DNA from 2 places in the Streptomyces sp. NPDC002853 genome. Region 2 is predicted to be linked to the other one. Evidence: riboswitches for the same ligand, from Rfam matches in the RefSeq annotation. Region 2 holds a riboswitch; the other holds the start of a gene.

Region 1 (7,262 bases), on a different contig from region 2:
CGGATGGGCAGCCAATGATCCGGCCGCTGTGTCTCGGTGGATGATGCCCTGCAATGTGATCGATAACGCCCCGCACATGCCCCTGGCCCAGTACGCTCGATGCCACGTCCGAGCGGCACATTCACCGGGCATGGGGTCCGCCGGGGAATCCTCGCACCGGCGCCTGGTGAAAAACACCGACGAGAATCGGCCGACCGCTTCCGGGAAGGCGGCCGAGGTCAGACGTCCGGACCTTTCCAGAATCGGGTTAAATCCCGCAAAATGGCGACCGGATAACGCCTTGCACGCAATATCGGGTGCGGTTAGACGAAACACTGCCTGAACACGTGTCGTATAAACTCCGCGAACGAGGCAGAGAGTTGGCGCTCGTGGTCCCCAGCCCCCGCCCCTCTGGCCCCGGAGCAGACAGCGACGTCCGCACCTGTCCTCGTTCCACCGTGCCTGTCGAATGAGAGAGGCGACCCACCATGCCGCTGCAAGTCCCCCCGGCTCCCGCGCCCGCCCTGCGCAGCGTCCTCGCGGCACTCGGTTCACCCACCGCCGTACGCGAAGCCCGCACCCCGTCCCTGCGCGCCGCGCAGGGACCCGTGAGTCCCGAACTCCCGTTGCCCGTCCATGTACTTGACCGGATCACTCCGTCGGGCACCGCGCCCACCCGGCTCGCGGGGTGGCGCTTCCTGATCCGCGCGGGCGAGCGAGCCGTGGCCGCGGCGGACACGATGCTGACGCCTGACGGGTGGACCTTCTCGCACTTCTTCGAAGGTCCGTACATAGCGTCCACGGAACGCGCCCTCCGTCATGCCGAAGCGATGCCAATGCCGTACCAACCACGACTGTTGTCCGTACCCGAGCTTTACATGCTGACACTCTGGTTGCACGGCGACTGCACCGCGGACGGCGCGAACGGCCATCTCGCGCCCTCGGATGTCCTCGTGCCCCTTGCGCCCGCGCCCCCGGGCATCGCGGCGCACCACCCGCACCGCGCCGCCGAGCTCCTGAAGGTCCTCACCCACCGGATGACCCCGGCACCACTGCTCGGCTCGCCCGCCTGACCTCGCCGTACGTCTCCGTGCCCCGCCGCCGTCCAGGCCGCGGGGCTCGGCGCGTGATGTGCCCATACGGACTAGCCCGGTATGACCACCCCGAACCACCCGAAGAGACAGTGCAGTTGGGCTGAACCGTCCGGGCGGGTGATACGTCATTAAGCAGTAAGGAGCGCTGCCGCTAAATCCCTGCGGATTGACGCCCGTAGGGCAACACTGGGAACGGACCGACTCAACGGGGGGCGGCCATGAACACCGCATCGAGCCGCAAGGCAGACGTCACAGCCATCACATCGCAGCGAAAGAACCCATCCATGTGCCAGCACCAACCACCGTGCCCGACAGCCGACTCCGCAGACCGGGAAGCCGCGCTCCTCATGGCGAGCCACCCGGAACAGGGCTGGAGCCTGCTGTGCAACGGCGTCCTCCTCTTCGAGGACACCGGTGAGCTGCTGCCGGACGGCCAGATCATCGCCCCGCATCGACCGCTGGTGACCGCGGCCTGAAGCGACGGCAGCACGGCACGGACAACGCAACGGACAACAAAGGGGCCGACCCGGAGAGACACAACTCCGGACCGGCCCCCACGCATGTTCAAGGCCCGATATCAGTCCTCGTACGCATCCAGCGGCGGGCAGGAGCAGACGAGGTTCCGGTCGCCGTACGCCTGGTCGATGCGGCGCACCGGCGGCCAGTACTTGTCGGCGGCCACCACGCCGGCCGGGAACACGGCCTCCTCGCGGCTGTACGCGTGCTCCCACTCACCGCCGAGCGCGGCAGCGGTGTGCGGGGCGTTCCGCAGCGGGTTGTCATCGGCCGGCCAGTCACCGCCGACCTTCTCGATCTCCGCACGAATGCTGATCATCGCCTCGCAGAACCGGTCGATCTCGACCAGGTCCTCACTCTCGGTCGGCTCGATCATCAGCGTCCCCGCGACCGGGAACGACATGGTCGGAGCGTGGAAGCCGTAGTCGATGAGCCGCTTGGCGATGTCGTCGACGCTGACGCCGGTCGCCTTGCTCAGCGGGCGCAGATCGATGATGCACTCGTGCGCGACGAGTCCGCCGGGGCCGGTGTAGAGCACCGGGTAGTGCGGCTCCAGGCGCTTGGCGATGTAGTTCGCGGACAGCACGGCGACCTGCGTGGCGCGCTTGAGGCCCTCGCCGCCCATGAGGCGTACGTACGCCCAGGAGATCGGCAGGATTCCGGCCGAGCCCCACGGCGCGGCGGAGATCGGACCGACACCGGTCTCGGGCCCCGCGGCGGGCTGCAACGGGTGGTTGGGCAGGTACGGCGCGAGGTGCTCGCGCACACCGACCGGGCCGACGCCGGGGCCGCCGCCGCCGTGCGGGATGCAGAACGTCTTGTGCAGGTTCAGGTGCGAGACGTCGCCGCCGAACTTGCCGGGCTGGGCGAGGCCCACCAGGGCGTTGAGGTTCGCCCCGTCGACGTAGACCTGGCCGCCCGCATCGTGCACCTGGGCGCAGATGTCGGCGACGTGCTCCTCGAACACACCGTGCGTGGACGGGTAGGTGATCATGAGCACGGACAGCTCGTCGCGGTGCTTCTCGATCTTGGCGCGCAGGTCCTCGACGTCGATCTCACCGTCGTCGCTGGTCTTCACGACGACGACCTTCATGCCGGCCATCACGGCGCTCGCGGCGTTCGTGCCGTGCGCGGAGGACGGGATGAGGCAGACGGTGCGCTGCTCGTCGCCGTTGGCGCGGTGGTAGCCGCGCACGGCGAGCAGTCCGGCCAGTTCGCCCTGCGAACCGGCGTTGGGCTGCAGCGAGACCTTGTCGTACCCCGTGACCTCGGCGAGCCGCTCCTCCAGCTCACGGATGAGCGTCAGATAGCCCTGCGCCTGCTGGGCGGGCGCGAAGGGGTGCAGCTGCCCGAACTCGGGCCAGGTGACCGGCTCCATCTCCGTGGTCGCGTTGAGCTTCATGGTGCAGGAGCCCAGCGGGATCATGCCGCGGTCGAGCGCGTAGTCGCGGTCGGCCAGCTTGCGCAGGTAACGCAGCATGGCGGTCTCGGAGCGGTACTGGTGGAAGACCGGATGCGTGAGGTACTCGTCCTCGCGCAGCAGCCCCGAGGGGAGCGAGTCCGCGGTCTGTGCGTCGAGCGCCTCGATGTCGGCCTCGACACCGAACGCACCCCAGATCGCGGTCAGTTGCTTGCGCGTGGTGGTCTCGTCGCAGGCCAGCGAGACGTGGTCGGCGTCGACCTGGTGGATGTTGACGCCACCCTCGCGGGCCGCGGCGACGAGCGCCTCGGCCCTGCCGGGCACCCGCACGGTCAGCGTGTCGAAGTACGCGCCGTGCACGACCTCGACCCCGCCCCCGGTGAGCCCCGCCGCGAGCACGGTCGCGTAGCGGTGGGTACGCCGCGCGATGGCCTTGAGGCCCTCGGGCCCGTGGTAGACCGCGTACATTCCGGCCATCACGGCGAGCAGCACCTGAGCGGTACAGATGTTGCTGGTGGCCTTCTCGCGGCGGATGTGCTGCTCACGGGTCTGCAGCGCGAGCCGGTAGGCCTTGTTGCCGTCCGCGTCCACGGAGACACCGACGAGCCGCCCCGGCAGGCTGCGCGCGAACTTCTCGCGCACCGCCATGTAACCGGCGTGCGGGCCGCCGAAGCCCATCGGGACGCCGAAACGCTGGGTGGTGCCCACCGCGATGTCGGCGCCGAGCTCACCGGGCGAGGTGAGCAGCGTCAGGGCGAGCAGGTCGGCGGCGACGGAGACGATGGCACCAAGCTCGTGCGCCTGCTCGATGAGCGGCTTTATCTCGCGTACGACACCGGAGGCGCCGGGGTACTGGATCAGGACGCCGACGACACCACGCTCGGCGACCTCGGCCGGGATGCCCTCGCTCAGATCGGCGACGACGACCTCGACACCGGTCGGCTCGGCGCGGGTCTGGATCACGGCGATGGTCTGCGGCAGCGCGTCGGCGTCGACGAGGAAGACACCGTCCTTGACCTTGCCCATGCGCCGCGACAGCGCCATGGCCTCGGCGGCGGCCGTCCCCTCATCGAGCAGCGAGGCACCGGAGGTGGGCAGCCCGGTCAGCTCGGCGACGACGGTCTGGAAGTTGAGCAGCGCCTCGAGGCGCCCCTGGGAGATCTCGGGCTGGTACGGCGTGTAGGCGGTGTACCACGCAGGGTTCTCCATCACGTTCCGCAGGATCACCGGCGGCGTGAAGGTTCCGTAGTAACCGAGCCCGATCATGGAATCGAGGACCTGGTTACGGTCGGCGAGGGAGCGCAGCTCGGCGAGCACCTCGGCCTCGGTGCGTGCCCCGGGCAGGTTCAGCGCCTCGGCGTTCTTGATCACATCCGGCACGGCGGCCGCGGTGAGCTCGTCGAGCGAGCCGTACCCGACCTGCGCGAGCATCTTGGCCCGTGCTTCCACGTCGGGACCGATGTGCCGCTGCTCGAAGGGGATGCCCTGTTCGAGCTGGGAGAGCGGGATACGAGGTGTGGCGGTCATTGCGGAGGCCTCCTGGTCTGACGCGACCTGCGAGGGGCACCACGGCGCGGGTACCCGGACGGCCTCCCCCTCTGTCATCTCAACCTGAGAGTTTCACCGGTCCACGCCCCGCGAGAGGCGACGCACCGGCTTTCACCGTCGGTGAGGAAGGGGACCGGACGTGCCCGCCCGACGCCCGCCCTACTTTCCAGAGTGACCTCGTCCGTGCGGTACAGGGGCCTGAGAGATTCCGGGGAGGAGTTGCTCCTTCGGCGCCTCCGGTGTCTCGACCGGAGAGCTCTCCCGCACGGGGTCAGCAGCCAAGCGCCAGCCTACCAGCGAGGACCGTGACCGTTCCCTCGAGTGGCCACCTGCCCCGAAGTGCTCTTTCGTAGTGATTGCGAACGAACGAGGATGAGTTACGCCCCACTTCGACACGCCTCGACCAGTTGGAGGGCCCGTGCAGACCGACATCGATCCGCGCAATTTGATCGGCCGGAAGGCGTTCGACCGGAACGGGGCCAAGATCGGCACGATCGACGAGGTCTATCTCGACGACGCCACCGGCGCCCCTGAGTGGGCGGCCATACGCACGGGCCTGTTCAGCCGGGACACCTTCGTCCCCCTGGAACCGAGCGAGCTCAGGAGCGACGGCACCCTGCACATCCCCTTCGAACGCTCACTGATCAAGGACGCCCCCGATTTCGGTGTGGGCCGCCACCTCTCCCCCGAACAGGAACTGCAGCTCTACCACCACTACGGCCTGGACATCACGCCCCCGCCCTCCGCACCACCGCCGGACAAGGACTTCGGCAACATCGCGGGCCAGGAGAGCCCCTGACACCCGCGCGGCAGCCCAGGTGACCCCGGCGGGCAGGCACCACCGGCGTCACCGCGGCTCCACCGCCTCGGGAGCCGCCACCAGGGGCAACGGCTCCGCGGGCTCGAGCGCCGGATCATCCGTACGGAACGTCCGCACCCGCCCCGGCACCGTCGACTCGGGCGTCTCGAAGCGCACAGTGACCCGCCCCAGGCCACTGCCCTGCACCCACCCGTGCCCGTACTCGGCATGCCGCACATCGTGCCCGGCGGCCCACCGCCGCTCGACGGGAACGGCCGGCTCCGCCACCGTCTCGGCCACGGGCTGCGCCACGGCCTCCCCGGCCGTCTCCTCCTCGGCCTCCTGCTGCGTCTCCAGGGCCTGTGCGGCCTCGGCCTGAGCCTCGGCCTCCGCCTGGGCCTGCGCTTGCGCGAAGAGGTCCTCCTGCGTGTAGTCCGCGAGCCCCGTGACGCCCACCCCGAGGAGCCGCACCCCTCCGGTGGTGTCCACCGACTCCAGGAGCCGCGCGGCGGCCTCACGCACCACCCCGGGGTCGTCCGTGGGCCCACGCAGCGTCTCGGAGCGCGTCAGCGTGGAGAAGTCGAACCGACGCACCTTCAGGACGATGGTCCGCCCCGAGTGCCCGGCCGCCCGCAACCGCTCCACACAGCGCTCGGCGAGCCGCGCGACCTCGCCCCTGACCCGGACCCGGTCATGGATGTCCACGTCGTACGTGTCCTCGACACTGACCGACTTGGATTCCCGCTCCGCCACCACGGGCCGCTCGTCCCGCGCAAGGGCCATCGCGTACAGCGCGCTGCCGTGCGACTTCCCTAGAAGCCGTACGAGCTCGTCCTCGCCCGCCTCCGCGATCTCCCCCACGGTCGTGATCCCGCCCCGCCGCAGATGGTCCCCGGTGGCGGGACCGACGCCGGGCAGCGTCCGCACCGACATCGGCGCGAGCAGGTCCCGCTCGGTGCCCGGCACTATCAGCCGCAGCCCGTCGGGCTTGGCCTCCTCCGAGGCGATCTTCGCCAGCATCTTGGACGCGGCGAGCCCGACCGATCCCGCGAGCCCCGTCACCGCCTTGATGTCCGCGCGCAACCGCTCGCCCACCTCCAGCGCGGACGCCCGGTCGTCGGCCACCCCGCCTGCCTCCAGGTCCACGAAGGCCTCATCGAGGCTGAGCGGCTCCACCAGCGGCGACAGCTCCCGCAGCAGCGTCATCACCTGGTCGCTGATCTCGCGGTAGAGCCCGAACCGTGGCACCAGATAGGCGGCATTGGGCGCCAGGCGCCGCGCCTGCCCCATCGGCATCGCCGAGTGCACACCGAACTTCCGCGCCTCGTACGAGGCGGTGGCCACCACGCCCCGCGGTCCGAGCCCGCCCACGACCACGGCCTTCCCGCGCAGACTCGGCTTCGCGGCCTGCTCTGCGGACGCGTAGAAGGCATCCATGTCGAGATGCAGGATCGTGGGCGCGGTTCTCACATCTCTGATGCTGCCCTACGCCACTGACAACGCCGCGTCAGACGGCCCTGTTGCGCCGCCTCGCGAGCTCATCGGCGGGGTTCTGGCGCACCAGCGTCTCCCCGGTGTCGATCCGCTCCCCGTGCAGCTGCGAGAGCGCCGACTCCACGTCCCGCCACACGACGCCCACGGCGATCCCGAAGATGCCCTGGCCGCCCTGGAGCAGATCGTGGACCTCGTCGGGCGACGTGCACTCGTAGACCGTCGCGCCGTCGCTCATGAGCGTCATCCGCTCCAGGTCCTGGAAACCGCGGTCACGCAGATGCTGGACCGTGGTCCGGATGTTCTGCAGGGACACACCCGTGTCGAGGAAGCGCCGCACGATCTTCAGGACGACGACGTCCCGGAAGCTGTAGAGCCGCTGGGTCCCCGAACCGCCCGCGGACCGCACACTGGG
Region 2 (7,262 bases):
CGCGACCGTCGACACGGGCAGGCCGTCGGGGACCGCGGCGATCGACTGCTGCATCATCGTGCGCACCCCGTCGACCGATGCCGGCGAGGTGTCGTACACATCGAGACCGATCGCCAGATACGGGGCGCCGAGCGCGGGCTGCACCCAGGCGCGGCGCAGCGAGCGGACCGCGGGGGTGCGGTGGGCGTTCTGCGTGAGCAGGGCGTAGAACTGGGGGATCTCGATGGCCGGCTCGGTGAGTCTGAGCGGCCCCGCGGGCAGCAGGTCCAGGCCCGACGCGATGCGCCGCAGGTCGAGCCAGGGGATGCCGACGCCGCCGCCGGGCGCGTGGGGGTTGAGCCAGAGGCCGTAGTGGTCCGGGAAGAGGGTGCGGGAGATGTCGAGACCGGCAACCACTTCGTACGAGCGGTTCCAGCCACTGGCGGAGAGCTCCTGGGCCGAGGTGACACACGGCGCGTACCCCAGGCCCTCGACCTCCATGTTCCCGTACTGGGCGTCGGGGGAGCCGGCCTGACCGTGCCAGAGCAGCATCCACACCTGGTCGGCGGCGAGCGCCCGCAGGAGCGCCTCGTAGGCGTCATAGCGCCCCGGCGTCACCTGGCGCAGCATGTGCTCGACCTGCCCGGCCGCAGCCGTGCCCGACGCACTCACCCTTAACCGCCCCTTCGCGATGACCCGCTGACCCGGTGGAACTCCGGCTCATGAAACCAGCTTAAGCGGCGATCCTGACACCGACTTGACGTACGGCACCCTCACACACGTACCTGCACATGTCCTTACACATGTCCGTGCTCGTGTCCCGGAGTCCGGCCGAAGAAGGGCCGGACCCGCTCGCGCATCCAGTCGGCGACCGGGTCCTGGGCCACGTCGAGCAGCACCAGGTTCACCGGCCAGGCCACCGGGGCGTGCCCCAGGGCCCGGCCCACGGCCTCCATCGGGAGCTCGCGCGCGTTCCCCTCCCAGGAGGTCAGTTCGACGCCGACGAACAGCGAGGGGTCACCGCCTTCGACGCTGGCCAGGCAGCGGCGGGCGCTCAGGACGATGCCGGTGGCCTCGAACTCGCGGGCGGCGGCGGACAGGAAGTCCACCGGGTCCTCCTGCCAGTCCGGTTCGAAGAGGCGTACGCGGCCGCCGGTCGCGGGCCCGTCCAGCGGCGTGCGTCCCGACCGGCAGAGCTCGGCGACGGCGGGCGGCGGCAGCGGCACACCGACCGTGCCGTCCGGGTTGACCGCGATGCCCAGCTGCGGGGGAAGCCCGCGCGCGAACTCCACGGCGGGCGCCACGGTGCAGCCCATGCGCCCGCCGGTGGCCTGCTGGAACTGCTGCTCGGAGCTGAAGACGGGGACATAGGCCTGGCCGTCGATCTCCAGCGTGGGCAGGTCGAGGGTGCCGCTGTCCGGGGCTCCGCCGTTCGGCAGCGGGACCCAGACGTGGCTGCGGCCGAGCACCTCGACGATGCGGGCCCCCGCGGACGCCTGGGGCGCGCCGGGGGTGCCCAGGGACGCCGCGAGCACCTCTTCGAGTTCGTTGCCCGGCCATCCTCCGTAGGGATGGGCGTGCGCCTGCGCCGGAATGTCCATCTCTTCTAACCCCTGCTCTGTCCCGCTCTGCCTGCGGCACGACCCTAACGTGGCGGGCGGCTCAGCCCCCGAAGCCGATCCCCCGCAGCACCCCGGCCGCCGTCCGGTCCAGGAGCACCGCCGAGCCGCAGCCGCGCGGCAGGTCACCGCGCTCGGCCGCGCCGACGAGCCGGCCGACCGTCCTGCGGTGCCGCGCGAAGGCGTACCGCGACACGCCGCGTCCGCGCGCGAGCTGCCCCTCTATGGCGGTCTCCGGCTCCACGTCGAGCAGCAGCAGGTGCAGGGTCGTGCCGCGCCGCGCGGCCTCGCGCGCCAGCCAGCGGCGCACCCAGGCCTGGGTGCCGCAGTCGTGCACCACGACGCCCTCGCCGGAACGCAGGGCCCTGCGCAGACCGGCGTAGTGCGCGATGCGCACCAGGGGGCGGTACACCGCGTACGGCAGCAGGTCCGGCATGCGCCGGGCCCAGCGGTCGCGGGTGTCCTGCGAGTCGATGCGCGGGCCCGTGACGGCTCGGCGCATCAGCGTGGACTTGCCGCTGCCCGGAAGCCCGGAGACGACGATCAGGTCGCCCTCGCCGAACGTCAGTCGGTGCGGGCTGTGGCCGGTCCGCTGCCGCAGGTCGCGGACGACGGCCGCCGGCAGGGGGCCGCAGCTCTCCCTGGTGGGGGCGGCGGCCTGTTTGGGCAGGGCCACCCCTGTGTTGGTCGCGTAGACGCTCGTCCTGCGCACCGTGATCGGCCTCCCCTTAGCGGTCACGTACCTGCTTCCCGCAGCTTCCCCGGCAAGTGTAAAGAGAAGGTAATGCGGCACAACAGCATTACTGGACTGGCACTGCCCTGTGACGGAGGCGCGTGCAATGATGTGCGCGCAAACTCCATACAGGCCGTTTAAATCCGCGCGGGAGAGTTCCCGGTCACCGTCGTACGACGCACCGGGGCGCCGAAGGAGCAAGTCCCTCCCTTGAATCTCTCAGGCCCCGTACCGCGCGGGCGAGGCACATCTGAAAAGCGGGCCGCCTGCGCGGCTCCACCCAAGGTGCAAGTCATGACCCTCATACGTACGGGTCGTGGTGAACCTCTCAGGTTCCGATGACAGATGGGGAGGATCGACCTCGCCCGTCATGCCCCTGGGAGTTCCACGAATGAGTACTGTCCCCCGTCTGACCGCACTCGATGCCGCGCATCGTGCGCTCGGCGCGACCATGACCGACTTCGCGGGCTGGGACATGCCGCTGCGCTACGGCAGCGAGCGCGACGAGCACGTCGCCGTGCGCACCAAGGCCGGTCTCTTCGATCTCTCCCACATGGGCGAGATCACGGTCTCCGGACCCGAGGCCGTGGACTTCCTGAACTTCTCGCTGGTCGGCAACATCGGCTCCATCGGTGTCGGCCGCGCCCGCTACACGATGATCTGTGCCGAGGACGGCGGCATCCTGGACGACCTGATCGTCTACCGGCTCGGCGAGCCCGAGGCCCCCGAGTACATGGTGGTCGCCAACGCCTCGAACGCACAGGTCGTGCTCGACGCGCTCACCGCCCGCGCCGACGGCTTCGACGCCGAGGTCCGCGACGACCGCGACGCGTACGCCCTGCTCGCCGTCCAGGGTCCCGAGTCCCCCGGCATCCTGAAGTCACTCACGGACGCCGACCTGGACGGCCTGAAGTACTACGCGGGCCTGCCCGGCACCGTCGCGGGTGTGCCCGCGCTGATCGCCCGCACGGGCTACACCGGCGAGGACGGCTTCGAGCTCTTCGTCGCGCCCGGCGACGCCGAGAAGCTCTGGAACGCGCTCATGGAGGCGGGCGAGCCCGTCGGCCTGGTCCCCGCCGGGCTCTCCTGCCGCGACACGCTGCGCCTGGAGGCGGGCATGCCGCTGTACGGGCACGAGCTGACCGCGGACCTCACGCCCTTCGACGCCGGTCTCGGCCGGGTCGTGAAGTTCGAGAAGACCTCGATGTCCGACCGCTTCGTGGGGCGCGAGGCGCTCGCTGCCGCCGCCGAGCGCGCCGAGACCGCTCCCCCGCGCAAGCTGGTGGGCCTGATCGCCGAGGGCCGCCGCATCCCGCGCGCGGGCTTCGCCGTGGTCGCCGACGGCAAGGTCATCGGCGAGGTCACCTCGGGTGCCCCGTCCCCGACCCTGGGCAAGCCGATCGCCATCGCGTACGTCGACGCGGCGCACGCGGCCCCCGGCAGCGAGGGTGTCGGAGTGGACATCCGGGGCACGCACGAGCCGTACGAGGTCGTGGCGCTGCCGTTCTACAAGCGCCAGAAGTGACACCCCGCACAACAGCCTCGTCCATCAGCACTCCCCCGCGTACAGGAGAATTCAGGTCATGAGCAACCCCCAGCAGCTGCGTTACAGCAAGGAGCACGAGTGGCTCTCGGCCGCCGAGGACGGTGTGGCGACGGTCGGTATCACGGAGCACGCGGCCAACGCGCTCGGTGACGTCGTCTACGCCGACCTGCCCGAGGCCGGTGCCGCGGTGACCGCGGGCGAGACGTGCGGCGAGCTCGAGTCGACCAAGTCGGTCAGCGACCTGTACTCGCCGGTGACCGGTGAGGTCGTCGAGTCGAACCAGGACGTCGTGGACGACCCGTCGCTGGTCAACTCCGCCCCGTTCGAGGGTGGTTGGCTCTTCAAGGTACGGATCACGGAGGAGCCGAAGGACCTGCTCTCCGCGGACGAGTACACCGAGTTCTCCGGCAGCTGAAGCCCCCCGAAGACCCTTAGGGACCACCTGATGTCGCTTCTCAACACCCCTCTCCACGAGCTGGACCCGGACGTCGCCGCCGCCGTCGACGCCGAGCTCCACCGTCAGCAGTCCACCCTGGAAATGATCGCCTCGGAGAACTTCGCTCCGGTCGCCGTCATGGAGGCCCAGGGCACGGTCCTCACCAACAAGTACGCCGAGGGCTACCCCGGCCGCCGTTACTACGGCGGCTGCGAGCACGTCGACGTCACCGAGCAGATCGCGATCGACCGGATCAAGGACCTGTTCGGCGCCGAGTACGCCAACGTCCAGCCGCACTCCGGTGCCTCCGCCAACCAGGCCGCCCTCTTCGCGATCGCCCAGCCCGGCGACACGATCCTGGGCCTCGACCTGGCGCACGGCGGCCACCTCACCCACGGCATGCGCCTGAACTTCTCCGGCAAGCAGTTCAACGTGGTCGCGTACCACGTGGACGAGGCCGGCCTGGTCGACATGGCCGAGGTCGAGCGCCTGGCCAAGGAGAACAGCCCCAAGGTGATCATCGCGGGCTGGTCCGCCTACCCGCGCCAGCTGGACTTCGCGGAGTTCCGCCGGATCGCCGACGAGGTCGGCGCGAAGCTGTGGGTCGACATGGCGCACTTCGCCGGTCTCGTCGCCGCCGGTCTGCACCCCAACCCGGTGCCGTACGCGGACGTGGTCACCTCCACCACGCACAAGACGCTCGGCGGCCCGCGCGGCGGCGTCATCCTGGCCCGCAACAAGGACTTCGCGAAGAAGCTGAACTCCGCGGTCTTCCCCGGCTTCCAGGGCGGCCCGCTGGAGCACGTGATCGCGGCCAAGGCCGTCTCCTTCAAGGTCGCGGCCTCGGAGGAGTTCAAGGAGCGCCAGCAGCGCACCCTGGACGGCGCCCGCATCCTGGCCGAGCGCCTGGTGCAGGACGACGCGAAGGCCGTCGGCGTCGACGTCCTGTCCGGCGGCACGGACGTGCACCTGGTCCTGGTGGACCTGCGCAACTCCGAGCTCGACGGCCAGCAGGCCGAGGACCGCCTCCACGAGGTCGGCATCACGGTCAACCGCAACGCGATCCCGAACGACCCGCGCCCCCCGATGGTCACCTCGGGCCTGCGGATCGGTACGCCCGCGCTCGCGACCCGTGGCTTCCAGGAGGACGACTTCCGCGAGGTCGCCGACATCATCGCCGAGGCGCTGAAGCCGGGCTTCGACGCGGACTCCCTGAAGGCCCGCGTCTCCGCCTTGGCGGAAAAGCACCCGCTGTACCCCAACCTGTAGCATTTTCGTACGCTTTCTTTCGTACGAACCTTCGGGGCACCGCGCACACTGGACAACGAGGACAGTGAGTGCGGTGCCCCGGCCCATGCCCCGGCTCACGCCCTGCTTTCTGCACCACCCCGGCAGACGACGGCGTCTACCAACCACCATTGGAGTTTCTCGTGGCCCTCTCGGTCTTCGACCTGTTCTCGATCGGCATCGGCCCGTCCAGCTCCCACACGGTCGGTCCCATGCGCGCCGCCCGCATCTTCGCGAGCCGCCTCAAGAACGAGGGCCTGATGGCCCACACCACCGCCATACGGGCCGAGCTCTACGGCTCGCTCGGTGCGACCGGCCACGGCCACGGCACCCCGAAGGCGGTGCTGCTCGGCCTGGAGGGCGAGTCCCCGCGCTCGGTGGACGTCGAGTTCGCCGACGCCCGCGTCGAGGAGATCAAGTCGAGCGGCCGCATCAACCTCCTCGGCATGCACGAGATCGACTTCGACTTCGACGAGGACCTGGCCCTGCACCGCCGCAAGGCCCTGCCGTACCACGCCAACGGCATGACGATCTTCGCGTACGACCGTGAGGGCGCCCTCGTCCTGGAGAAGACGTACTACTCCGTGGGCGGCGGCTTCGTGGTCGACGACGACGCTGTGGCCGGCGAGAACCCGATCGTGCCGGACGACACGGTCCTCAAGCACCCCTTCCGCACCGGCGACGAGCTCCTTCGCCTGGCCGACGAGACCGGCCTCTCGATCTCCGCGCTGATGCTGGAGAACGAGAAGGCGTGGCGCACCGAGGAGGAGATCCGCTCGGGTCTGCTCGACATCTGGGGCGTCATGCAGTCCTGCGTCTCGCGCGGCATGTCCCGCGAGGGCATCCTGCCGGGCGGCCTGAAGGTCCGCCGCCGCGCCGCGAACTCGGCGCGCCAGCTGCGCGCCGAGGGCGACCCCCTTGCCCGCTCCATGGAGTGGATCACGCTGTACGCGATGGCGGTGAACGAGGAGAACGCGGCGGGTGGCCGGGTCGTGACGGCCCCGACGAACGGCGCCGCGGGCATCATCCCGGCGGTCCTGCACTACTACATGAACTTCATCCCCGGGGCCGACGAGGACGGCGTGGTGCGCTTCCTGCTCGCGGCGGGCGCGATCGGCATGCTCTTCAAGGAGAACGCCTCGATCTCCGGCGCCGAGGTCGGCTGCCAGGGCGAGGTCGGCTCCGCCTGCTCGATGGCCGCGGGCGCCCTCGCCGAGGTGCTCGGCGGCAGCCCCGAGCAGGTCGAGAACGCGGCCGAGATCGGCATGGAGCACAACCTCGGCCTGACCTGCGACCCGGTCGGCGGCCTCGTCCAGATCCCGTGCATCGAGCGCAACGGCATGGCGGCGGTCAAGGCCGTGACCGCGGCGAAGATGGCGATGCGCGGCGACGGCAGCCACAAGGTGTCCCTCGACAAGGTCATCAAGACCATGAAGGACACGGGCGCCGACATGAGCGTCAAGTACAAGGAGACGGCGCGGGGCGGGCTCGCGGTGAACATCATCGAGTGCTGAGGCCCCCGGCCGCCGGCAGCCTTCACCGCGCCACGAACAGCGCCTCCGCGCCCACCGGCCGGTACCCCGCAGCCTGGAAGACCCGCACGCTGCGCGCGTTGCCCGGGGACTGCTGCGCCCACACGTGGGACGCGCCGGGCACCAGGTG

Evidence for each region. Region 2 has a riboswitch for glycine ahead of gcvT (glycine cleavage system aminomethyltransferase GcvT). Riboswitches for the same ligand answer to the same signal wherever they lie in the genome.
Region 1: it holds a riboswitch for glycine, as region 2 does, so the genes downstream of both, gcvP (aminomethyl-transferring glycine dehydrogenase) here and gcvT (glycine cleavage system aminomethyltransferase GcvT) in region 2, are expected to answer to the same signal.

Annotation. Positions count from the first base shown of each region.
Region 1 is NZ_JBSFUS010000015.1:252,833-260,094, forward strand. It holds gene ACWD02_RS36475 (hypothetical protein) at 468-1,052, shown strand; gene ACWD02_RS36480 (DUF5999 family protein) at 1,358-1,549, shown strand; gene gcvP (aminomethyl-transferring glycine dehydrogenase) at 1,651-4,536, opposite strand; glycine riboswitch at 4,734-4,831, opposite strand; gene ACWD02_RS36490 (PRC-barrel domain-containing protein) at 4,976-5,356, shown strand; gene ACWD02_RS36495 (DNA polymerase IV) at 5,405-6,826, opposite strand; gene ACWD02_RS36500 (MerR family transcriptional regulator) at 6,864-7,262, opposite strand, start outside.
Region 2 is NZ_JBSFUS010000012.1:38,350-45,611, reverse strand. It holds gene ACWD02_RS30795 (enhanced serine sensitivity protein SseB C-terminal domain-containing protein) at 1-651, opposite strand, end outside; gene ACWD02_RS30790 (enhanced serine sensitivity protein SseB) at 777-1,580, opposite strand; gene ACWD02_RS30785 (AAA family ATPase) at 1,642-2,316, opposite strand; glycine riboswitch at 2,470-2,575, shown strand; glycine riboswitch at 2,576-2,686, shown strand; gene gcvT (glycine cleavage system aminomethyltransferase GcvT) at 2,723-3,856, shown strand; gene gcvH (glycine cleavage system protein GcvH) at 3,915-4,292, shown strand; gene glyA (serine hydroxymethyltransferase) at 4,323-5,582, shown strand; gene ACWD02_RS30765 (L-serine ammonia-lyase) at 5,744-7,114, shown strand; gene ACWD02_RS30760 (GNAT family N-acetyltransferase) at 7,137-7,262, opposite strand, start outside.